DNA from 2 places in the Planococcus sp. TJ-307 genome. Region 1 is predicted to be linked to the other one. Evidence: riboswitches for the same ligand, from Rfam matches in the RefSeq annotation. Region 1 holds a riboswitch; the other holds the start of a gene.

Region 1 (21,343 bases):
AACAACGGGATCCCTTTTCCGATTAATGTGGGTGCAATGGAGATGATCCATTCGTCAATCAGATTTTCTTGTATAAAACCATGCAACAGGTTGCTGCCGCCAATCACCCAAATGTTCTTTCCCGGTTGTGCCTTGAGACCTTTCGCAAAGCTCGAAATGTCTTGATTTGTAAATGTTACAAACGGATCCTCTTTACCAGACTCAGATGTAAAAACATAACTGGCCAAGCCCTCGTATGGGTACTCACCGCTTTCCGCTTCGATTACCCAATCATAAGTTCTCCGTCCCATGACTACCGTGTCGATGGTCTCCAAAAATTCAGCATAACCGGCATCGCCTTCTCCGTCGACTTTGAAGAGCCATTCAAGCGAGTCATCTTTTGTTGCGATATAGCCGTCGAGACTGGCTGCAATATAACAAATAATTTTCCGTTCACCTTCCATGATTTTTCCTCCTTTATAAGCGTTTACTGACATTCCATCAAAAAAGGCCTCAGTATATAACTGAGACCACATTGCTATTTGCTTTCTAATTCTGCCAATTCTTTATGTGTTTGCGGAAATCCATTTGCCTGCCATTCAGAACGATAAGCAGAGTCCAGTTGAGTCAACCCAACTTCCGCTTCGTCCGTGTCGGCATTGACGCTTTCTTCATGGTCCACTTCCCCACTATTTCGCATATCATTGTCTTCATAAACCCAGATTTTGTTAGCTTGGTTTTTTTTATAGGCAGTTAACAGCAGCATGCTGCCTGCCATTGCAGCTCCCATGTACATAAATTTTTTCGATGTGTTCTTTTTCATTAGTATCCCTCCGGTTATCTTCATGTTTCGTCATCTTCTTCAATTCCCCTTTTTCTGAAATTTAATCATCCATATCCTTTAAGGGAATCATTTCGACGGGAAGGGATTTATTTGGTAAAGTGAAAAGTAAGAACTTGACTGGAGGCGTTCAGATGAAGAAGATTGTTATTGTTTCAGACACACATATTCCATTCCGCGCCAAGAAGTTGCCGAAGCAATTGCTGGAGGCGTGCCGAGAGGCTGATTTTATCGTTCATGCAGGCGATTGGCAGACGATGGATGTCTATCATGAGCTGGCAGCCTATGCAGAAATTGATGGCGTCACCGGAAATGTTGACCCATGGGACATTCTCGAAAAATTCGGCCGCAAAAAGATTTTCACATTTGGAGAATTAAAAGTTGGGGTAGTGCACGGCGATAGCCCACAGAAACCCACTGAACAGCAGGCTTATGACACATTCGCTAATGACGATGTCGACATCATCGTTTTCGGCCATTCCCATACACCTGTGATGCGGGAGGTGGATGGGGTGACTTTGTTCAACCCTGGTTCTCCTACTGATAAGCGCAGACAAGCCCAATTTTCTTTTGGCCTGCTGGAGATTGGCGATTCTTGGGAATTAAAGCATGTTTTTTTCGATAAAGAAAGTTAATCAAGAATCACCTATTGTTTCCCTTTGGGATCAAGTTAAAACCAGACCTTCTCAGCGAAGGTCTGGTTTTTCTTTGCATTCTTTTATTAGCACAAACCCAAGTTGCTTTAATGCCGATTCCAAATTGGATTCAATCAACACATCTTTCAGTGCCGAAGCAAAATGGGGAACTTTTAACGCCATGAAAGGTTGAATTCCAGTGATGACCGGTGTTACACCGATTACTTTCAGGATATTTACGAGCTTCAACAAGTATTCCCCAACGACAGAGTTTATTTGCAAAACGCCAGAAACATCAATAATCAAATAATCCATTGATTCTTCACTGCATTTTTTAAGCACATGGTCAATAATAATTTGTGCCCGCGGCGCTGTAATATTGCCAATGACCGGAACGATTGCTACACCTTTAGTTACCGGAACGATGGGTGCAGTCAATGTCTGAATTTGTTCATTTGCCTTTTCCAGCTCCAGTACATAAGTCAATAGGGTCGACATCATTTCGAAAGTAGTAAGCTGCTCTTCAGAAAGCTTGTGGTATCGATCATCCAATCCGCAAATAGTGCCGTAAACTGTGCCATCGTTGTAGTAAACGGGAACTCCAACGAATGTTCCGTTTCCGTAATTTGCAGTGATCTCCATAGAACGGGTCAACTCATTTTCCGAAACATCCTCTATGACTAATGCAGAAGGTCCATGGTTGATGCTTAAACTGCAAAAAGACTGAGGAAGGGGCATTGAACTGCCTTCTTCGACTAGCTCTTTACTCGAGTTGTAGACTTTAATGATGTTATTTGTATGGCCATCATTTTTAGCAATGAATATTGAATTGATGCCAATTTGTTTGCTCAGCAATTGCAGTATATATGCGGCTGCTTCGTCAAAGTTACTGAAATTTCGTTTCTTTTGCATCTTTTCCACTTTCAGTCCCCACTCTCTTAGAGTAACTTCTACGATATCTATATGAAGTAATTGAATATTAATCTCAAAATTAGGAAGCCAATAAATTGTATCACTTGAAGACAAATATAAGAAATCGAGCCAAGTACGTCTATATTCCTATATTAATTATACAGTGAAATCCACTATTATCACATTTAATTTGTGTAACAAATATTGTACGAAGCAAAGGGTTCGTCATTGTTTAGAATAGGGTATATGAAGAGTAACAGTATTTGGAGGTGGCAAAATGACAAACGAACTGGATATTCTTGTATTGGAACAATCTGATACAATGATTTACTTTAGATGGACAGACTCAGAAGATGTTTGCCGAGTAAAACGCGATGAACAGGTCATTTATACCGGCACTCAGAATTTGCTTAAGGACACAGGTTTAAAAAAAGGTGAGCTGTATACCTACACAATCGAACGGCTGGATGCTTCTGGCAAATGGACAGATAAAATCAAGCTTCATACCGGTACGGAAAATCCGAAAACGGACAGTATCAATCGCTTGGAAGAAATCGTACTGACCGCCATTGTTTCCAAGGGAAGAATTTCTTTGGCTTGGGGAGAGATCGACGGCATTTCAGAATTCGATATTTATCGAAATGGCCAACTGATTGATACAGTTAAAGGCAATCAATATACGGACCGCCAAGTTCCCATGAATCAAGAGTTTACCTTCTGGATTCGCGGTAAACGACCTGTGGCGCGTTCTGAAGAAGATTTTAGTGTAGAAAAATTCAAAATGGCCAAGATATTTGGTGCTTTAAATTGGAATTCTTCGCAGGAAAAAGCCGCAATGGAAAAGTTTTGGATGACCAAAAAAATTGCTTCGTTAGACTCTCTCTTATCTGATGAGGAAAAACCCAAAATATATCCACTCTGGCATTTCCGCTATCAAACTTTCTTGCCCGATTTGGTGCTGAAAAACCCGAATCTCTTATCGCCCTTTCCTTATTTCCAAGGCGATGGCAGAAAGTTTGATCCCGAATCGTTGCATTACCGGACACAAGTTAATTTCACTGTGGACTTGAAAGATGAAGAATCCTCTTTCGTTTATGATAAAGATGTGGGTCCCACAATCGGCTATAATTGGCGAAAGAAATTCAGCAAAGCAGATGTGGCTTCTGCTGAAGGAATCGAGCTCGAGAAACTTGAAGAAACCGGCCACAAAGTTTCCATTACGCTAAAACATGCCGTTGGAAATCCAATTATTACTTCACCTGATATTGATTATAATGTATCAGCTGCCTTTTACCGCGACGGCACTTATGACATTATAGGAATTCATGACCAATCGCCGAACCATGAAGTGTACTTAAAATTTGGCGATGACGGCGAATGGATGGATCTTCATCAGACTGAAAGCGAAGGACTGGCTTTTATGGCAGACCCTATTGCCAGCCATTATTGGCGAATCTCCAACTTTTACTGATTCAACTTGATTTTTCTCTATCTATAAATAAAGCCCGAACCGGAGATCCGGATTCGGGCTTTATTTAATGGAAAGCGGGATAATCTTCCGCTCCTCAGTCTATTAACATTGCAACGAGACTGCCGCTTTTCTTATTTACTTGTCTAAAAATCGTTTGCGAATGTGAGGCGGCGGCAGCATGCAGCTGTCCAGCTTGCCAAACACTTTGTAGCGATTTTTGGCTACAACATCATACGCTCCATCACGGAGTGCACGCGGGAATGGTTTCAGGTAATACGCCAATTTCCACAGACCAGTCAAATGATTCGAAATCATTAAAGCACCTTCGGATTTCACATATGCCTGCCCATCCTTTATCAATACAAGGCTATCGACATCATCCGGTACCTTATGTTTTTCAGAAAGTTCCTGACCAATATCACTTTGCAACGAAGCAAATTGATAATAGCCGGCCGGATCATGGTTTATGATAAACTGAACGCTCGAGTCGCAAAAATTACAATCTCCATCAAATAAAACGATCGCATGTTCCATATCGGTTTCCTCCTTTGAAAAAAATGGTTCTCTCATCTTAATAGCCTCTTTTGCCTTTATTGAAACACCTCTTCAGTTGAAAGTGTTCCTTGATGGAAAAACAGTTTCCATCCGTTCGGTCTTTTTTTCCAAATAGAACTGCGGTTTGTCAGCTTTTCGGTCTTATGGTTATAAAGCTGATAGGTAGTCAGGACAGCCGCCGGGCCCAATTCATGCAAAGCAAAATGCGTTATTTCCATTGGATCTAGAGTTAGTGGATGATTTTCATCATAATCAGAGCGTTTAATGATCCCACCAGAGCTGCCAAACTCAAAAAACTCATTGTCCAGTACTTCCGACAACTTGTCCATCGAAGTTCGGACTTCTGGCTTTAAATGACTGCACTCGAGTGCGTAGATTGCTTTGGTTAGTTCTTCCATCTTTATTCTCCTCCCCTGTATTTCCCGGGAAATAGATTTTTCAAAAATAGCCCTCCCTGCCAGAAGGCAGGAAGGGCATTCCGGTTTATTTGTCGTCTTTAAAGAACTTTTGTGGGTCTTCTCCTGGCTGGTCTTGCGGAGTATCTGATGATCCAAAATCCTCAACGTCCTCAAAGCTGTCTTGGTCATCACGGAGCGCACCATCTTCTTTTTCAACCGGCTGGGATGTAGAGGCACGCAGCACATCTTCTTCCGGTGGGCGGCTTTCCAGATCCAGCTGTTGATCTGCATGGTCAATGCAAGTTAACGCAGTCGGCAGAGCTTCCAATCGTTCAAACGGAATTTCTTTGCCGCATACAGCACATGTTCCGTATGTCCCATCTTCAATTGCTGCTAGAGCAATTTTGGTATCTTCTAGTTCTTCTTGTTTAAACTGAGTCAGCGCCATGCCGCGTTCCTGATCGTAAAGATCGGTGGCGTTGTCTGCAGGATGATTATCGTAATTTGAAAGCTCAGTCGACTCGAGCTCTTCTGTATGTTCAACACGTACTTCAAGTGATTCCACCTGATCCTCTAATTGTTTTTTCAATTGCTTTAGTTGTTCGTTCTTCATCCAATTTCCTCCTCAAAAAACTCACTTACCTTCTATATTGCCTTTATTAAGGAAATCAAACCTGGAAATCTGTCAGGCGTTGCTGTCCTGCCGCTTAAAAGTCGTCAAATCGATCCAATAAGCTTAATAGATAATCATCCAGCCGATGACGCATCAACTCGTTGGACAGTCCTGTCATTCCGAAGACTTTCCAGCCTGGGTAAACAACAGGTGAACCATCAAGAATATCCGTCAATGATACCAAATCCCAATACGGATCATACGTAAATGAGCTGCCGGCATGGCGTTCATACGCAGCCAGAAAATCATTGGCGACTGAAATTCCGTACATTTGGGCCAGGTTGACACGGCAATGCCCTACATCAATTCCTGCGGGACCGCGGCAAGCATTCACCCAGTCCACAATGGCACTGATCTTTCCATCTTCCCATAACACATTCGCCGGATGGAAATCGCGGTGAATAAAGCATTCAGGAGCTTCGGGACGGCTGCCGGCTACAATATAAAACGCACGCATCCAATCATTTTGCACTTTGGACCATGTCGGCTTTTCCAATAAAAACGCATTGTTATACGAAAAATAGTTGTATGGGAAATCTGCAGGCTCAGTTTGGTGAAGACGGGCTAACGATGCAGCCAAGCCTTCCAGCCAAGTTCCATCGTTAGAAGGTTGCAGTACGACAGTTCCGGACATTTTGGTCATCAACACTGCGGGCATGCCGCTCTTTTCACCGGTTTCGTCATATGATAGTAAATGAGGGACAAGAAGGCCAGCCTGCTCTGCAAACTGAAGGCTATCCGCTTCATGCTTGGCTAAATCCGGTTCTTTCTCTAACCAATCTGCTTTATGAAAAAGCCGCAGTACATATGAGAGGGACTTGCCACTCTCCTTTACATACAACTCAAATAAAGTAGAGGAAGTCCCTCCTTTCAGCGGCTTAACATTCGTTAATTCTGCTGTATTTCCAAACTGCGCTTTTACCCATTCCAGTGATTGCGCGGGCAATCCATTCCATTCGTGTACAGCCATCCTTGCCGCTCCTTTCTGCCTATCTTTTAGTTTTAGTGTACCATGAAAAAATAAGGATTCCATAATATAGAAATGAAGCAAATGAACCGCAAAACAACCGTTTTCCTTTCGCGAAAAAGCACAGTTACCTAAAAGCCGGCATTGCTCGACAACTGCCACCACAGGATTCACCTTCCCATATAGCGGCAGAGCAAGGATTTGACCGGGTATAATTCGGCCACGTTACAATTAGATTCAGTCTCTCACTTTCTCATATTCCTTGTGCTCTTGTTACTGAAATTCACGGATTGACAACCAATAGCAAGTCTTATACGATAGTTAAGGAAAATCAAATAACCCGGCAACGGGAGAGGTTCATAGCATTTCACCCTCTATAAAAAACTATGGATTGTCGAAACTCAGCCAAATCCACATGCGATTTGGCTTTTTCTTTTGTCCGTTTTTTATAGCCCTCTTCCAAGCCGGCCATTTAAAGGAGGCCGTTTTTATGGCAGGAAGAAACGAAGATACACTCGATCATTTATCATTGCTCGGCAATCAGAACACCAAGTATAAATTTGAATACGATCCGGAGATTTTGGAGCCAATCGACAATTTGCACAGCCGCGACTATTTCGTGAAATTTAATTGTCCTGAATTCACATCACTTTGCCCGCAAACAGGTCAGCCTGATTTTGCGACCATTTACCTGAGCTTTATTCCCGACAAAAAGCTCGTCGAAAGCAAATCACTTAAGCTTTATTTGTTCAGCTTCCGTAATCACGGAGATTTTCATGAAGACGTCGTCAACATCATTATGAATGATTTGATCAAATTGATGGATCCCCGCTATATCGAAGTATGGGGGAAATTCACGCCGCGTGGCGGTTTGTCGATTGACCCTTACACCAACTACGGCAAACCAGGAACCAAATACGAAGAAATGGCATCGTACCGGATGATGAATCACGACTTGAATCCGGAAACGATTACCAACCGATAAGGGGCAGAGCGGATGTTACTTTATCTAAATGGCGCATTTGTCGGCTTGTTGATCTTATCAAATATTTTAGCCGTTAAATTGTTCAGCATCAGTGAATGGGCCGTTTTGCCAGCTGCTGTCATTGTGTACGTTTTTACATTCCCGATTACCGATACGATTGCGGAAGTATACGGCAAAGAAGCCGCACGGCAAACCGTTACGGCAGGGTTTGTCACACAACTTTGTGCATTGGCATTTATTTTTTTCGCCATCCACTTGCCAGCCGCCCCCTTTTTCGCAGACCAAGAATCTTTTGAAACCATTTTTTCTGCAGGTTTCCGGGTAACCTTAGCCAGCCTTGTCTCTTATTTCATCAGCCAGAACTTGGATGTCACCATTTTTCATAGACTCAAACAACGGCACGGTGAATCGCGTTTATGGCTGCGCAATAACGCTTCAACGATGACAAGCCAATTCGTCGATACGAGCATTTTTATTACCATCGCTTTTTACGGCACGATGCCAACCGGTGCATTGCTTGGCATGATTGCAACCCAGTATGTCTTTAAACTGCTGGTAGCCGCAGCAGATACACCATTTGTATATTTGTTGGTCAGGCTATGCAGACGCGAGCAATTATCTGACAAGCAGACTTATGGACACAAAAAAACGGAAGCTCTCGAGTAGAGCCTCCGTTTTTCTGTTATTGGAAAGATGAGTGCAATCATTCAGACCTTTTCGCGCGGTTGTTGGACGCGGTCTTTTACGCTTACTTTCGCATCAGCCAAGACCATATCTGCTACAATCGGCAAATGATCAGAAACCGATGTTTCAATAACTTCTACTTGAACAACTTCTACTTCGGTGTCAGATAAAATATAGTCGATTCGCGTCGCCGGCCAAAAAACTTCGGCCGTCTCATTGTTTACGTAAGGAGATGGATATGTGTATGCATCGCCTCTTTTCATTTTCAGGAATGCGTCCTGGAAATGCTTGTTCAGCTTTTGCATATGGACATTGGAAGAAGAGGCATTAAAATCGCCAGCAATGATTCGCGGAAAATGGCTTTTCCCTGTAATGTCCAGAATTTCATCTACACTGACAACCAATTCTTCATCTTTCAATGCTAAGTGGGTATTGAAGACACTCAAGTAAATGCCATCGACTTCAATAACAGTTTCCAAAATTCCACGCTGTTCATTGTTGCCAAACGGACAATGCACCTGCGTCAACAAATGATTCTCTACATACTTGATCGGATACTTGCTTAAAATCATATTGCCGTATTGGCGATTCGGCCGTTCCGAATCTTCAGGCGCAAAATTCATATTGGCTCCGTAAGCAGCATACATGCCAAGTCTTTCGCTCAGCCATTCTACTTGGTCGACAAACGAACTACGGTCAGAAAAATAACGGTCAACCTCCTGCAAGGCGATGATGGTAGCACAGGAATCCTCAATAACTACAGCGGTCTTTTCCAAATCAACTATTCCATCCATCCCTAAACCATGAGCAATATTAAACGACATGACTTTTACAATCGGTGCCTTCTTGTTCTTCCCGTGCATGCAAACCTCTCCTTTTCGATTAAAACGAATCGTTGGCAGCTGCTTTAATTGCTTTCAGTATATACCAAGCTCGCAGAAACATACCATAACAAGGGCGTAAACAATTGTTAACAATTTGTAAACATGGCAAAGTTGAGACGGCCGCACAACTGGAGTGGCTTATGACCCTGAGAATCTGGCTGCTGGAGGCTGGACACTAGGAAAAACAGAGGCAGACACGTAGATTCGACGGGCATAAGACGGGTCGTGTAATACGGTTTTTTGCACGTTCCGGAAATTTTATGCACGCTCAATTGAATTTATGCACGCTCAGCAAAATTTATGCACGCTTGCGAAAATTTGTGAACGTTCACAAGATTTTATGCACGTTCGGCCCCTTTTGCACTGCTTCTTTTAAAATCGATCAAAAAAATGCAGACCTCCCATTTCGGGTGTGTCTGCATTTTCTGTATCGTTACTCCTGCTGCGTATAAATGACAATTGCGTCCCGCAGAAATTGTGCTGCTCCTGGATATGCTTTGTCGTAATACGCAGCAAACCGCTCGTCAGCTACATACATCTCGGCAAGTCCACGATGTGCTTCCTTGCTGTAGGATGGCCACGTAAAGCTCAGCCACTGGCGATGCAACTCAGCCGTCCGCATTGCTTCTCTGCTTGATGGATCGCCTGATTTCATAGCATTTGCCAAACTATCCAATACCTGTTGTTCAAGGCGTGTGAATTCTAAATATTGCTCTTCACTCATCTTCAACATCTTGGCGTTGGACTGGTCAACCAATTCGTCCCCATATTGGCTGCGTACTTCACTGCCATACTGCCCTTCGTTGTCATCCACCAGTTTTTGTTTAAAGCCCTCGAACTTTTCTTTATCAGCCATGGTGCTCTCTCCTTTTTTTGTGGAAATGGTTTTTTCCACATTGGTAATCAGGAGGTCCAATTGCATCCGTTTGGCGAGAAGTCTTTCCCGGTGTGCTTCTAAAGCCTGGGTATAATCAAAATTAGGGTCGTTGACGATCACTTTAATTTGTTCCAGCTCCAGCCCAAGTTCGCGGTAAAACAGGATTTGCTGCAGCTTGTCCACTTCCGGCTGGCCATAAATCCGGTAGCCTGATGAACCTTTCCGCGCCGGTTTCAATAAACCAATTTCATCGTAGTAACGTAAGGTTCTTGTGCTGACGCCAGCCAAGTTCCCCATTTTTTGAACAGTGTATTCCACATCTCCACCTCCTGATAAACCCACTTTACACCTTGACGTTGCGTCAAGGTCAAGCGGTTTTATCAAGTTAATTGCTGTTCTGCAAACTCTCTGTAAAGCGAATGCGAAGATATCAATTCCCGGTGCGTTCCAATTCCGGTCACATGCCCTTTTTCAATAAAGACAATTTTGTCCGCATCGACGATTGTCGATAGCCTATGAGCGATCACCAACGTCGTGCGCCCTTCCATCAACCGGCTTAATGCCTGCTGAACAATGCCTTCTGACTGGCTGTCGAGGCTTGCGGTCGCTTCATCCATCATTAAAATTTTGGGATCGCGCAAAAAGGCGCGGGCAATGGCGATGCGCTGACGCTGTCCGCCTGATAGTTTTACGCCGCGCTCTCCAACTTCTGTGTCTAGCCCGTCAGCAAATCCACGAATAAAATCTTCCGCATAAGCCATACGTGCCACCCGCCAAAGCTCTTCAGCAGAAATCGTTTCAGCATCCGGCAAGCCATAGGTTAAGTTTTCTCGGATGGTGCCGCCCATCATGGCACTCTCCTGTGAGACATAGCCGATTTGATCGCGCCAGGACGCAATTGAAATTTCAGCAATTGGAATGTTGCCAATTGTTATTTGACCTGACAGCGGCTCATAAAATCGTTCGACCAAGCCAAAGACAGTGGTTTTTCCACCGCCGCTTGGTCCAGCGAACGCAATCATTTCTCCCGGCTGCGCTTCGAATGATACATCCACTAATACGGGTTCCCCTTGATCGTAGGCAAAACTCACCCCATCCAGCCGCAATGCGTTTCCGGCAATATCCATATCTGGCTTTTGCTGCTGTTCTTCCAATGGCAATTCGAGTATGCCAATGATCCGTTCTGTAGCACCTTTGGCTTTTTGAAGTTCTGTAAAAAAGCGGGCAAAGGTCACCATCGGAACAATAATCTGAAATAAGTAAAGGAGAAAGGCAACGAGTGAACCTGTCGACATCTCACCATTTGCCACACGAATTCCGCCATAGCCAATAATCGACACAATCACCACCATGACTACCAAGTACATCAAGGGGGCAATCAACGCATAAATCTTCGCTTCTTTCATGCCAAGCGTGAATAATTTGTGGATTCCTTGTGTCCCTCTAGCTTCTTCTGTTGTTTCTGCTGTCGATGATTTCATTAAACGGATCTCACCCAGCGTCTGCTGGACATGGCCCGTAAAATGGGCAGTCTCATCCTGCAAGTTCCGTGAAATCTTGGCCATCTGGCGTCCGAGTGGAATCATTACCGCAATCGTCAGCGGCACCGCCAACATCATCACCAGGGTCATTTTCCAATCCAAAATGACCAAAATGATGACAGCACCAACAATCGAAATGATGCCTGTGACGAACGATGGAAAGTGATCCGTGATTAAATTACGGACAATTCCGGTATCGTTAACGACCCGGCTTACCGTTTCCCCGCTTGAATGCTGGTCGAAATAACTGACACGCAGGCGAATCAACTTCGCCCACATCCGTTCTCTCAAGCCTGCGACTACCCGCTGCCCCACCATGCTCAGCAAATAAATCGAAATGCCGTTGATAATGGCTTGGACAATAAAAGCGGCGACGATTCCCACAATTAATGGTGCACTTAAAGCATCGAGAGAAAATCCATCAACGAGATTTTTCGTCAATAGTGGGACTACCAGCCCAACCAAAGTCGTTACTAGACTGGCAAGCAGGCCAATCGCCAGCGCCAACTTCGGGATCTTCAGTGATAATAGCAGTGAAACAAACGGCTTCAAGCCCGTTTCATTGGTTTTCTTTTTCATCTTAAAGCTCCTGTTCTGTGCGTCGCACTAAGCGAATTTGGCATAAATGCACGTATCGGTCAAACGCTTGCCATCCACCGACCGCTCATCATTTTTCAGGATCCCTTCCAAAACAAACCCCAGCTTTTCAGGAATTGCCCGGCTCTTAAGGTTTTCTGCATCGCATTGAATTTCCAGGCGATGGCATTTTAGCGTCGCAAATGCCAAGTCGGTCAACGCCGAAACCGCCTCCACCATGTAGCCTTTTCCGGTCGCTCTGGAATCCAGCCAATAGCCGATTTCCATTTTCGGCACGTCCCATTCAATACTGTGAAATCCCGTAGTTCCGATAAAACGCCCTGTCTCTTTATCAAAAATCAAATAGCGCAAAAATTCCTTTTTCATAAAACTCAAATGCGATTCCAGCTGATTGATTTCTGTTTCTTGTGGCGAAGGTTCTTGCTGAGCAAATCCCAGCCAAGGCTTTAGCTCATCAAGTGAAGCATGGATAGCCTCATTTACAATTTTGCCATCTCCAGGCATTGGCATCCGCAGCAGCAAACGTGCTGTTTTTAGTTCAGTTGGCACTTCCGGCAAGTTGATCGTCATAAACACATTCCCCTTTACTTCTATAATAGGCTTGATATCTGTAATGTGTAATCTCATTGAAAACTATTGAGCTGCCACTATTTTACGGTCGCGCGGCAGCCACAAGCCAACCAAGGCAAGAATCGGCAAGAACGATACGACCACCATCGTCTCGTAGACACCAATGGAATCCATCAAAATCCCAATAACTACAGCTCCAATGGCACCCATGCCAAAAGCCAAACCCACCGTCAATCCGGCCATCGTACCGATTTTGCTCGGTACGAGCTCCTGTGCATAAACAACCGTAACGGAAAAACTGAGCATAATGAAAAATCCAATCAATGCCAGGAAAATCAAAACGGCGTACAGCGGCAAATACGGCAACAAAGCAGCTAGCGGAATCGGCACAATAATCGACAACAGAATGACATTCTTGCGGCCGATCCTGTCCGCCATCGGCCCCCCAAAGAAGGTGCCTGCTGCACCGACACCGAGAAACAAGAATACATACAGCTGCCCCTGCTGAATTGTCAGGCTATAAGATTCAATCAAATGAAAAATGTAAAAGCTAGTCATATTGGTGACATAAAAAGAGCGGGCAAAAATAATAATCATTAAAAGCGCCAAAGCAATGCCCACTTGTTTTTTCGTCATTTCAGGCAATGAAGACAACAAAACCTTCTTCACTTTCTGAAGCTTTTCCTGCTCCAGCTGCTGCTTGTACCAAATAGATATTCTCGACAAAATAAAAATACCGAGAGCGGCGACAAACAAGAACAACGCTGCCCCTATCTGTCCGAGTGGCACTAGAATAAAGGCACTGATTAGCGGCGCAAGCGCCTGTCCGGAATTTCCGCCCACCTGATAAATCGACTGGGACAAGCCACGCTTGGATCCAGCCGCCATATAGGACACACGCGAGCCTTCCGGATGAAATACAGCAGAACCAAGACCGAGAAAAATAACCGAAACGAGAATCATCCAATATTCCGGCGCAAATGCCAATCCGGCAATTCCGATAAATGAACTGGTCATGCCGAGCGGCAACGCAAAAGGCATCGGTTTTTTATCACTGATAAATCCCACAACCGGCTGCAGCACAGACGCTACGATGTTCAACACAAAAGCGATCAAGCCCAATTGTGTAAACGTTAAGCCAAGATCGGCTTCCAGTATCGGGAACATGGCTGGGATGACTGACTGCAAAGAATCATTCAGCAAATGGCAGCCGCCAATCGCGAACATCACCGGATAAACGGGATTTCCGGCCAGTGAAGAAGAATTTATTGCTTTCGCCATGAGGCTACCTCCAATACAGGTCTATAACTGACAATAATTTCATTATAGAGGAATTGGCTGCTTTTCGTTAACAAAAATAAAACACCTGCGGGAACCCCACAGGTGACTGATTATACGGATATTATGCAGCTGAAGGTTTCAACTGCTGCCAATTTTCCAGACGTCTGTCTAAAATAAAATTACCGAACGGCACAAATGCCGAAACAACGGCTCCAACCGAGAAGCGGAAAGGCCATTTGTAAATAAACGTCATATAGATAGTAATTAAAATGTAAATACTGAATAAGGCTCCGTGTATAGGGCCAACAACGCTGACCGCTTCCGGAAATTCAAAGAAATATTTTAACGGCATCGCAATAAAGAGCAGGATCAATAATGAACCGCCTTCAAGCAAGCCCATAAACCGAAATGTTCCCAACGCATTCTTAAACATCGACTATCCCTCACAATCTGCTTTCATTATAAAAGCAGGACGGAACGCTGTACAGTGGGTTGCCAAAGAAATCAGCAAGGGTTTTGCATGGGCGCACAAAATTTCGACACAAACGCCTGTACGTCATGCTTTTTCATCCCAGTTTTACGAAAAGCACTTTTAAGTAATCGCCTTCTTTAAATTCTTTTTGCACGCGGAAGTCACTCGGCAAGGTAAATTCCTCCACAATGCTGTATTTTCCTCCAAGTTCTTTAAAGGCCTTGTCGATAAATCCTTTGAACTTCTTCATTCCAAAAGAAGCACTGTTGGTCGAAGCCACGATCACACCGTTTTTCTCCGTGATGGCGATCGCTTCTTTCATTAAATTTGTGTAATCCTTTGATGTGCTGAACGTATATTTTTTTGAACGCGCAAAACTTGGCGGATCCAAGATGACTACGTCAAACTTCAATTCCTTACGCTTTGCGTACTTGAAGTAATTGAACACATCCATAACCAGGATGTCCTGAGTCTCGAAATCAATGCTGTTGACGCTAAATTGCTCAATCGTCTTGCTCGAGCTTCTTTTCGCCAAATCCACACTCGTCGTTTTAACCGCATCGCCAAGTACTGCAGCTACTGAAAAAGCGCCCGTATAGGAAAAAGTGTTGAGTACCGTTTTGCCTTTGGCGTATTTTTGCTTGATGGCATTTCGCACATCCCGCTGGTCCAGAAAAATTCCCGTCATGGCCCCGTCGTTCAAGTAAATCGCAAAGTTCACGCCATTTTCTTTGACGATCATTGGAAATTCACCGCGCTCGCCGGTCACAAAATCATCTTCTTCGATATACTGCCCCTTCGTGTCAAAACGTTTTTTCTGATAAATCCCTTTGCAGTCGGCCACGTTCTGCAATGCAGCAATTACTTGATCCTTGAATGTGTAAACTCCTTCGCTATACCAGCTAATCAAATAAAATCCATCGTAATAATCAATAATCAAGCCGCCAAAGCCGTCCCCTTCGCCGTTAACAACACGGAAAGCTGTTGTATCCGGATTGCTGAAGAAGGATTGTCTGCGTCCGATCGCTGCCGCCAGTTTGCGTTCAATAAAGGGCTGGTCAATGGCATCCTGTTCATCGCGCGTTAACACCCATCCATATCCCTTGTTTTGCAGTCCGTAGTAGCCTTTCGCCAAAAACTGTCCCTGTTTATCAACCAGTTTCAGTATGCTTCCTTCGCCTTGCAGAAGTTCTGGATTTTCCAAAGCTTCTTTAACAATCAACGGATAGCCTTTGGCATATTCCGCTTTAAATTTATCGTGTATTTTAATTGAAATTTCCGATTTCATCAGTTCTCATCCTATCTGTAAAACGCTGTTTTGCTTTATAATTAGTGTATACGATAGCTGATCTTCTGCCCACCCTCGCCGTGTGAATTTTTCCAAGACTCGCTTAGGAGGAATTGCCATGAAACCGAAGTTTCATATCTACAATATTCTATTGACGACCGGGGAACACTTGGAGAATATACGCATTGAAGGACCACTCGAAGATCATTTTTCCGGAGTGGCAGTCAGCCTTTTTGCTGTGAAGGACGTGACAGGCAAAACCATAGTCTTGAGCATCTTTCATATTGTCAAAGCTGATTTGATTGCAGTGGAAGAGCACTAACGCTCCTCTGCACCGAAAAATATTCATGCAATACAGCAAAAAAGCGCTTTGCAAAATGCTGCAAAGCGCTTCTCTTCTATTCTAAAATCCAGTCCCAGGCTTCATTCATTTCTTCCATATGGAAGTGCTTGATTTCAAGTTTGGGCAGCAGGTTTTCCACTTCTGTCATTTGCCCAGCAAAATGCGTGGAGCTGATTACAGCAAATTTATGAAACTGCTTCCAGGCCGCCATGTCTACTTTCATACTTTCTCCGAGGCCAGTAAAAGCCGAGCCCCCTGTATCATTTATGACTGCATAAATATTGAATTTGCCTTTGTCCGCAAATTTATCCTGGATAATTTTATTAATTTTTTCTGCATCTTCTTTTGTTGCAGTTCCTTCAAATTCCATTGCGATGGTTTCGGTATCTTTACTTGGCACAAATGTTAACATAATTCTCCTCCTCAGGTTTCATTGCTGAAACTGTTTATTCTTTCAGCCAGTCCCAAGCTTGATCAATTTCTTCCATATGAAAATGGCGGGATTTGATGCCTGGCAAAAAGTCACCCAGCTCGGCCACTTTCTCTAAAATGTTTTTTTCACTGATCACCGCTAACTTATTGTACTGGCCCCAATGCTTCAAATCGATTTTAACTTCTTCGACTATTGCAGCAACTGTTGGCAGCTTTGCCTGTTGAAGGATGGCCAAAGCATTAAATGACTGTTCACCAGGGAATTGCTCTTCAATAACGTTTTTTAACTTGAGCAAATCTTCTTTTGTCACCTGACCAATAATTTCAAAAGCAATTGTTTGTGAATCAAGGCTCGGAATAAATGACAGCATGCTATTCCTCCTCATTTTCTAAATTATGGTGGTATCTTTCTTATTCCCTATTCAGCTGTCGACAAACGGCTTAAAGGCAAGTGCACTATGGTGTTTACTGATATATTGCATGAAATATTTTATTGGCTATGTAAGTTGGTGTATAATAACACTACATGCAGTAAAAAAGGAGCGCTTGCAATGCCTATTCCCATAAATCATTCGAAGCCTGTACGTGTCTCAGCCAAAGAAAGTGCGTATCTTCAATTGCAGCAATGGATTATTGACGGCACATTACAGCCCGAAGAAAAACTAGTCGATACGGAACTGGCACAAGCTTTAAGCTTGAGCAGGACCCCCATTCGCGAAGCCCTTCAATTATTGGAAGTGCAAGGATTTGTCGAGATGTTTCCAGGAAAAGCTACGCGTGTCACAACAATCAAAAAAGACGATCTTAAAGACTTGTTGCCGCCTCTTGCTGTTTTACAGGCTCTTGCAGCGGAACTCGCTATCCCCAATCTCAATGACCATGTGTTTGGGTTGCTGGAGGAAACAAACCAGCGATTTATTGGAGCCATCAATAGCCAAGACGGATTTTCAGCTTTGAAAATTGATCAGGAATTTCATCAAATCATTGTCGATGCCGCACATAATCCATATATCCATTCCATACTCAACAGCCTTCAGTCTCATGTGAGAAGACAATTTTTCCATCATTCCCTCATGCTGACGAAAAGTTCTTACGACGAACATGTACAAATTATCCAAACCTTAAAAGAAAAAGATCCAGAAAAAGTAACAGAACTGATGAAATCCAATTGGGTCCGGACGATAGAAGAACTGTCAGCTGAAACCAGTCTGTAAAATCGTAAAAAGCTGCATCAAAAGCAAATTCGCTTTCGATGCAGCTTTTTTCATAATTGGTCAAGCGTTCCCGCAGCTTAGAACTAAACTTAAACGTTGTGCTGTGCTGCCTGAACTTTTACACTCTTTTTGCTGCGCGCAATGATCGTCGTGATGGCAATAACAATCAAAGCAGGCAAGAGCCATCCAAGGCCGTTGCTGTACAATGGCAGCACCGCTTCATAAAAGTCAACGATTGACTGCAGCCATACCGGATTGTCCACACCTAGTGAAGAAGTGAGGGTTTTCAATCCATCTATGATGCTGATAAAGAAAGTAACGATAATTGTCGATACATATACCAGCTGCGCATGTCTGAATAATGGAGACAGAAATGCCAAAATGATTAAAACGATGGACAATGGATAAAGGAACATCAATACAGGAATCGAATACGTAATAATATTTGCAAGACCTGCATTAGTAACCACTAACGAAAAGACCGAGAAAATAACGACATATGTTTTGTAACTGATTTTGGGCGTCAGTTTATGGAAAAATTCAGAGGTGGCAACGGTTAGGCCAATGGCTGTCGTCAAACACGCAAGAATGATGATGACTGCCAACAGCGTCGCGCCAAACGTCCCGAAATAATACTCGGAAGCTCCGCTCAAGACAGGACCGCCTGTGTCCATAAGACCTAAAACACCTGTGCTCGTCGACCCAAGGTAAGCAATTCCTGTATAGACAATAGCCAACAAAGCAGCTGCGACAACACCACTTTTCAAAGTAGCGGTCAAAACCCCTTTAGGCGAATTTACACCCAGTTTGCGGACAGCTGAAATGACAATGATCCCGAACACCAGAGAAGCGAGGGCATCCATCGTGTTATAGCCTTCCGTAAATCCTGTGAAAAACGCGCCGCTAGAATAAACAGGTTGCGGTGCTTCTTGTCCGCTCATTGGCTTGACGAAAGCCGCAATCAATAAAACGCCTAAAGTTACCAAAATGGCCGGTGACAAAATTTTCCCAATGCTGTCGACCAGTTTTGTCGGATTTAATGAAACCAGCAATGAAATCCCAAAAAACACAAGCGAGAAGACAAGCAATCCAATTACTGCATTGCCCTCTCCAATAAACGGAGCGACACCTACTTCATAAGAAACTGCACCTGTTCTTGGCAAAGCAAAAAAGGGCCCGATTGTTAAATACAGCATCGCTGTGAAGACTAGACCATAAACGGGGTGCACGCGGCTCGATAAATCCTGTAAGTCGTTGCTTTTCGAATAGCCAATCGCCAAGATTCCAAGCAAAGGCAACCCCACCCCTGTAATCAGGAAGCCAAATATTGCGATCCATACATTTGTTCCAGCATATTGCCCCAGCTGTGCGGGGAAGATTAAGTTTCCTGCTCCAAAGAACAGCGCAAACAACATCATCCCGACCACTGCATACGACTTGAATGACAACTTACTATCCATTACTATTTCCTCCTATAGAATAAGACTACCGATTTTTCTTTCTAATCTACAATTTTAATATAATACATTTCTTTTTCAGAAAATGTATGCGATATATTGCATAAAGTAATAATACAACATTTAGTCCAAAATGCAAGCTTTCTAAAACAAGATATTTTTAAATTCTGCTAATTTCATTAATTTCCATTTTAAGGTTGTTTTTCTGATATAGTATATATGCCATCAAGTGTATAAATAACCATTACGTGATAATTGCACCACCTCTCCCAGCAAGGATCTCCTGCATGTAAAGCTGTATCAAAAGTTGGTGGCTTATCCAGCGAACATACACTTTACCGTTTTCTATTAATATTCTTTATCCGGCCGGGATTCTAAAATTCTGCTCTCGCTTTTCAAATGGAATGCTGTAAAATAGCTTATTATGGAAAGAACAGGTTCTCATCCTATACCTAACCGGAAGGCGGCGTTTTTTTGAAAGTCATCTATATCCTTCTTCAGCTTCTCGCCATCACCGGGTTTTACTTACTGGGTGAAGCATTGCAAAATTTCTTCAATATTCCATTGCCCGGAAGCATTATTGGCTTTCTGTTGCTGTTTGCTGCACTTATGCTGAAAATTTATCCGCTCGAGTGGATTGATTCGGGGGCTCATTTTTTGTTGGCATTCTTATCTCTTTACTTTATTCCCGCTACGGTTGGTGTTGTTGAATACGGGGAGCTTTTCTCTGGAAAAGGCATTTTGCTGGTCCCAATTGTTATGGTCAGTACGTTCCTTGCCATGGCTTCTTCTGGCTGGGTCAGCCAATACAGTGCTGAACGAAAGGAGCGATCCTGAAGATGGAATTCACTGGACTCGCTATGTTCTTTGCGGCTCTGACGGTTATCGTTTATTTGATCACTAACTACATCTATCTGAGATATCGAAAAACTTTATTGAATCCAGTACTGGCGTCTACAGCCATTCTTGTCCTTGTTTTGGTGCTGGGCAATATCCCGTACGATACGTATATGACGGGCGGCAGCTGGATTGGCACCCTTCTCGGACCCGCAGTTGTTGCACTGGCTGTCCCCTTATACAAACAGAGAAATTTGCTGTTCAGTAACTTGTTGCCCATCGTAACCGGTATCGCGACAGGTGTGGTGGTCGGCATGGCCAGCGGCATTCTGTTTACCCAGCTTTTTCGTTTTTCTGAAGAACTGATCCTGACGGTATTGCCAAAATCATTAACGACTCCTGTAGCGATGCAAATTGCTGGAAACCTTGGCGGCATTCCCTCGCTGGCTGCAGTTTTTGTTATGGTTGCGGGCTTTACCGGTTATATTATTGGTCCTGTTCTGTTGAAATGGCTGCACATTGATTCGGCAATTGGCCGCGGCATTGGCCTTGGCACTTCCGCTCACGGCATGGGAACTGCCAAAGCTTTTGAATACGGCCAGCAGGAAGCTTCAATGAGCTCGGTTGCGATGACTTTAAGTGCCGTACTCGGCGCGTTATTAGGACCGGTAGCTGCTTGGCTGCTGTTGTTGTAAACCACAAAGAACCCGTTTCCATGTTTCGTGGAAACGGGTTCTTTGTATGCGTCGCTAGCTTCCAATGTCCCTGCGGTTAAACCCAATTATCCCAACCACGACCAGGACTGCCGCAACGACAATTAAGATGCCTGCGTTCAGAAAATTCATTTCTTCGATCGGAATTTCAGACACATAGCCATACGGTGTCAGTTTGCTTACCCAGTCTGAAAACTGAAACAAGCCGCCAAGGTAAATGACAAAAAATGAAAAAGCTAAGTACAGCCATATGGCACTGGTTACTTTTGGCACAAAGCCAACCAGCACGGCTGCTAGGCCAATCATAACCATCATCGCCGGCAGGTAAGCCATACCTGCTCCATAAAACATACCGATCGACAGCTGCTCCTCCATCATGGCATTTCCCACTAATCCAAGACCCAACGATGCCAAAGACAACATGGCAAATCCAGTCAACAAAGCTATGGCAAGGTAGCTGCCCATCAACCGGTTTCTGGAAACAGCGCGGCTTAAGATGTGCTCAAGCCGGTCATTTTTCTCCTCTGTTTTAAGCTTGAGAACAGCCAGCAAGACTGGGATGGTTCCCAAAATCGCCATTACTGACATCAGAATTGGAATAAATTGTTCTGTCAACGAAAACCCTTCTGCTTGGACAATCATTTGCTGCATCAGGTCAATGTCTTCAAAGAACAATTCCAGTTCCCCAAGTACGGATCCATAAGAAGCACCAATCAGCAATATTCCGGCTCCCCATG
Region 2 (3,813 bases), on a different contig from region 1:
GCTGACCTTATTATTTGCGGTGCAACCGGATTAAATGCTGTAGAACGCTTCTTAATCGGCAGTGTCTCTGAACACATTGTCCGTTCGGCAAAATGCGATGTTTTGGTTGTACGTACAGAAGAAGCTCAGGACGATGCACCGGATGAATATTATTCTGAAGACAAATCTGGCAAGCCTGAAAACTTTTAAACTGATAAATAAAATGGGTTTGGCATCATAAGCTACAAACAATCTCACTCACACCGAAAGACCATCAGGGCTCTTGCTTGATGGTCTTTTGGGACTTGATTTCGATTAAGCACTAATTCAAATATTACAAAGGAGCTGAAGATCATGATCAGCAAAGTTGGGCAAGTTATGCTGTATGTCAACGACCAAGACGAAGCCTTAAATTTTTGGACAAAAAAACTAGGATTTTCTATAGTGGCTGAAGAAAATACCCACGGAATGAGATGGATTGAAATTGCACCGTCAGAAGGTGCCGAAACAAATATTATTCTACATAACAAAGAAGCCGTTGCCAGGATGTCGCCTGGAGTAAATCTAGACACTCCCTCCTTAATGTTTTTCACTGAAAATGCTGAAGAGCTGCACCAAAAGTTTTCAGATCAAAGCATCACCGTTGGAGATATAGTGGACATGCCATCAGGCAAAGTGTTTAATTTTGCCGACAGTGAAAACAATTACTTTGCCGTCATGGAAAAATAAATTCAAGTAGTGTTTAAAAGCCAATTTTGAAAGAAGAGGTTTTGGAATGAGTACATTCCAAAACCTCTTCTTTGCTCGATTAAGATTTAATTTTAATGACAATTTTTCCGCGGGCATGATGAGATTCACTTAGTTCATGCGCATCTTTCAATCCCTGCTCCGTAAAATCAAAAACATGGCCAATTGTCGGTTTCAGTTCTCCCGAAACGTATAAGTTTGCCAGCTTTTGCAATTGTTCACCGCTCGGTTCCAACCAAAAATTACTGGCTTTCACACCGTATTCTTCAGCTTTTTCAGCAGAAGGCTGTCCGGCAATTGAAATCAGTTTCCCGCCTTTTTTCAGCACTTTAAAACTTTTGTCTAAAACATCTCCACCCATCGTATCCAGTACCGCATCGAAATCTTCCAGCAGTTCGCTGAAGTCTTCTTCACTGTAATTGATTACCCGGTTTGCTCCAAGCGACTTGACCAACTCATCATTTTTGTCGCTTGCTGTTGTTGCTACGTAAGCACCAATGCTATTGGCAATTTGGATGGCCATGCTGCCGACTCCGCCTGCTCCTGCATGAATCAGCACTTTGTCCCCTTTTTTTACTTCTGCAAAGCCTACAAGGCATTGGTAGGCAGTCAATCCAGTCAACGGAATAGCTGCTCCTTCTTCAAAGCTCATGCTTTCTGGCATATGTGCCAAAAGCTCCATTTCAACCGGAACAAACTCTGCATATGTTCCCTGGCGTGTGGTGGCAGGTCTAGCGAATACCCGATCTCCCACACTGTAATGCTTAACGTTTTTGCCAACCTCAGCAATTACCCCTGCTGCGTCCCAACCTAAAATAATCGGAAATTCCCATGGCAGCATTTCCTGCAAATATCCTTCACGCAATTTCCAGTCAATCGGATTGATGGACGTGGCATGGATTTCCACAAGTACTTGGTTTTCATTGATAGCCGGTTTCTCCAGCTCTCTTTCTTTCAGTTGTTCCTTGCCTCCGTAATTGTCGATGACGATTGCTTTCATGTCACATCTCCCCTTCCAATATGTTCAACGAGATTCTTTACAAAATCAGTATACCTTACTAAAAGCAGAAGAGCGCTTTGCAGCACTTGTGCTTTCGGATAGTTCGATTCCAAAGCTGATTGACGCACATTATGGTATTATTAATGCTGTTCGCTTAAAGAGGTTCGCAAACTCCCTCTCTAAAAAACTAAGGAGTGTTTTAGATGAAAAATGAAAAAGCGGTCGTCGTTTTCAGCGGCGGCCAAGACAGCACCACTTGCCTGTTTTGGGCTATGAAAAATTTTAAAGAAGTTGCAACGGTCACATTTGATTACGGCCAGCGCCATTCAGCCGAAATCGAATGTGCCCGAAAAATCGCTGAAGAACTTGGCGTCTCGTTCAAAGTGCTGGATATGACTTTGATCAATCAACTGTCTGCGAATGCGCTGACACGGGACGACATTGAAGTGACCGCCGAGGAAGGCGAATTGCCTTCCACTTTCGTACCGGGCAGAAACTTGCTGTTCTTATCTTTTGCAGCAGTTTATGCAGATGCGATCGGTTCCCGGCATTTGATCACCGGCGTCAGCCAAACCGATTTCAGCGGCTACCCAGACTGCCGTGACACTTTTATCCGTTCCTTAAACGTTACATTGAATTTGGCAATGGACAAGCAGTTTATCATCCATACCCCGTTAATGTGGCTGGATAAAGCCGATGTGTGGGAACTTTCCGATACGCTGGATGCTCTTGATTTTGTCCAAGAAAAAACTTTGACTTGCTACAACGGCATTCCGAGCACTGGGTGCGGCGAATGTCCATCCTGCATATTGCGCAACGAAGGCCTTGCCCGCTACCAGGCGAAAAAATCGGCAGGTGCTGTCGAATGATGCAGCAATTTTACCCAACCACTGCACACGACTTTCAATTCGAACTCAACAAAGACCTGCATTTTTCTGCCGCGCATTTTATTCCAAGTGAAGATGCAGGAAAATGCCAAGTCATGCATGGCCATACGTATCACCTCAACATTACCATTGCTGGCAATGAGCTTGATGCGACTGGCTTTTTGATTGATTTTAAATTAGTGAAACAACTGATTCACAAAAAATACGACCACAGCGTCTTGAACGACCATCCGGAATTTACGAACAAATTTCCAACCACTGAACTTCTTGCTCAGCAGGTGTGGCAATCGATTCAACAAGTATTGAAGACAAAAAGCAACCAGCCGAATTGCCTGCAAGTGATTGTTCGCGAAACGCCAACGAGCTATGTGGTGTTCCGTCCGCGCAAGGAGGAACTGTTATGAAAATCCCTGTCATGGAAATCTTCGGTCCAACGATACAAGGCGAAGGCATGGTCATGGGACAAAAAACCATGTTTGTGCGAACCGCCGGATGCGACTATTCCTGTTCCTGGTGTGATTCAAAATTCACATGGGACGGTACGGGAACCAGTGTTTCCAAACAGCCTGCTGAGATTGTCGAAGAGCTTATCCAAACCGGAGGCGCAGCATTTTCACACGTCACTATTTCAGGTGGCAATCCCGCTCTTCATAAAGGCATTGGTGAATTGGTCGAGCTGTGCCATCAACAAGGTTGGAAAGTGGCCGTTGAAACCCAAGGGTCAATTTGGCAAGACTGGCTGACTAACATCGACGACATCACCTTGTCGCCAAAGCCGCCCAGCTCTGGAATGAAGACGGATTTTGTGAAACTCGATTTGTTTATGGAAAAGCTGCAGCATGCCAACGTCAGTTTGAAGGTTGTGGTGTTTGACCAGCACGATTTTGCCTATGCAGAAGAGCTTCATCAGCGGTATCCAGCGGTTCCATTTTTCTTGCAGACCGGCAACGAAGATACAGTTACAACGGATGATGCCCAGCTGGTTTCCGACTTGCTGCATCGTTATGAGCAATTAATCGATTACCACGTTCGTTCACCTATCATGAATGACGCCAAAGTATTGCCGCAATTGCATACCTTGGTGTGGGGAAATAAACGCGGCGTTTAATCCTTTTGCGGTTCACTCTCTATATCCTAAAAATATAAAGCCCCTGCCTAAACTTTTTATTAAGTTTGGGCAGGGGCTTTTCATTTTATGCT

The links. Region 1 has a riboswitch for preQ1 ahead of queF (preQ(1) synthase). Riboswitches for the same ligand answer to the same signal wherever they lie in the genome.
Region 2: another riboswitch for preQ1. It lies ahead of queC (7-cyano-7-deazaguanine synthase QueC); the one in region 1 lies ahead of queF (preQ(1) synthase).

Annotation. Positions count from the first base shown of each region.
Region 1 is NZ_JBZDOJ010000004.1:66,049-87,391, reverse strand. Features, by position in the region: gene AC4EHK_RS14295 (dihydrofolate reductase family protein) at 1-443, opposite strand, end outside; gene AC4EHK_RS14290 (hypothetical protein) at 518-802, opposite strand; gene AC4EHK_RS14285 (metallophosphoesterase family protein) at 955-1,455, shown strand; gene AC4EHK_RS14280 (STAS domain-containing protein) at 1,507-2,367, opposite strand; gene AC4EHK_RS14275 (DUF3238 domain-containing protein) at 2,645-3,838, shown strand; gene AC4EHK_RS14270 (thiol-disulfide oxidoreductase DCC family protein) at 3,974-4,372, opposite strand; gene AC4EHK_RS14265 (nuclear transport factor 2 family protein) at 4,429-4,791, opposite strand; gene AC4EHK_RS14260 (TraR/DksA C4-type zinc finger protein) at 4,877-5,404, opposite strand; gene AC4EHK_RS14255 (phosphotransferase family protein) at 5,499-6,434, opposite strand; PreQ1 riboswitch class I at 6,778-6,825, shown strand; gene queF (preQ(1) synthase) at 6,922-7,416, shown strand; gene AC4EHK_RS14245 (queuosine precursor transporter) at 7,429-8,082, shown strand; gene AC4EHK_RS14240 (endonuclease/exonuclease/phosphatase family protein) at 8,124-8,963, opposite strand; gene AC4EHK_RS14235 (MerR family transcriptional regulator) at 9,418-10,179, opposite strand; gene AC4EHK_RS14230 (ABC transporter ATP-binding protein) at 10,242-11,981, opposite strand; gene AC4EHK_RS14225 (GNAT family N-acetyltransferase) at 12,009-12,569, opposite strand; gene AC4EHK_RS14220 (MFS transporter) at 12,633-13,850, opposite strand; gene AC4EHK_RS14215 (DUF3817 domain-containing protein) at 13,972-14,283, opposite strand; gene AC4EHK_RS14210 (class I SAM-dependent rRNA methyltransferase) at 14,417-15,610, opposite strand; gene AC4EHK_RS14205 (hypothetical protein) at 15,729-15,932, shown strand; gene AC4EHK_RS14200 (SpoIIAA family protein) at 16,009-16,365, opposite strand; gene AC4EHK_RS14195 (SpoIIAA family protein) at 16,400-16,756, opposite strand; gene AC4EHK_RS14190 (GntR family transcriptional regulator) at 16,937-17,599, shown strand; gene brnQ (branched-chain amino acid transport system II carrier protein) at 17,689-19,059, opposite strand; gene AC4EHK_RS14180 (CidA/LrgA family protein) at 19,531-19,893, shown strand; gene AC4EHK_RS14175 (LrgB family protein) at 19,896-20,588, shown strand; gene AC4EHK_RS14170 (ABC transporter permease) at 20,643-21,343, opposite strand, start outside.
Region 2 is NZ_JBZDOJ010000002.1:936,749-940,561, forward strand. Features, by position in the region: gene AC4EHK_RS11005 (universal stress protein) at 1-189, shown strand, start outside; gene AC4EHK_RS11010 (VOC family protein) at 334-708, shown strand; gene AC4EHK_RS11015 (NADP-dependent oxidoreductase) at 788-1,726, opposite strand; PreQ1 riboswitch class I at 1,880-1,923, shown strand; gene queC (7-cyano-7-deazaguanine synthase QueC) at 1,930-2,595, shown strand; gene queD (6-carboxytetrahydropterin synthase QueD) at 2,592-3,017, shown strand; gene queE (7-carboxy-7-deazaguanine synthase QueE) at 3,014-3,721, shown strand; gene AC4EHK_RS11035 (zinc ribbon domain-containing protein YjdM) at 3,807-3,813, opposite strand, start outside.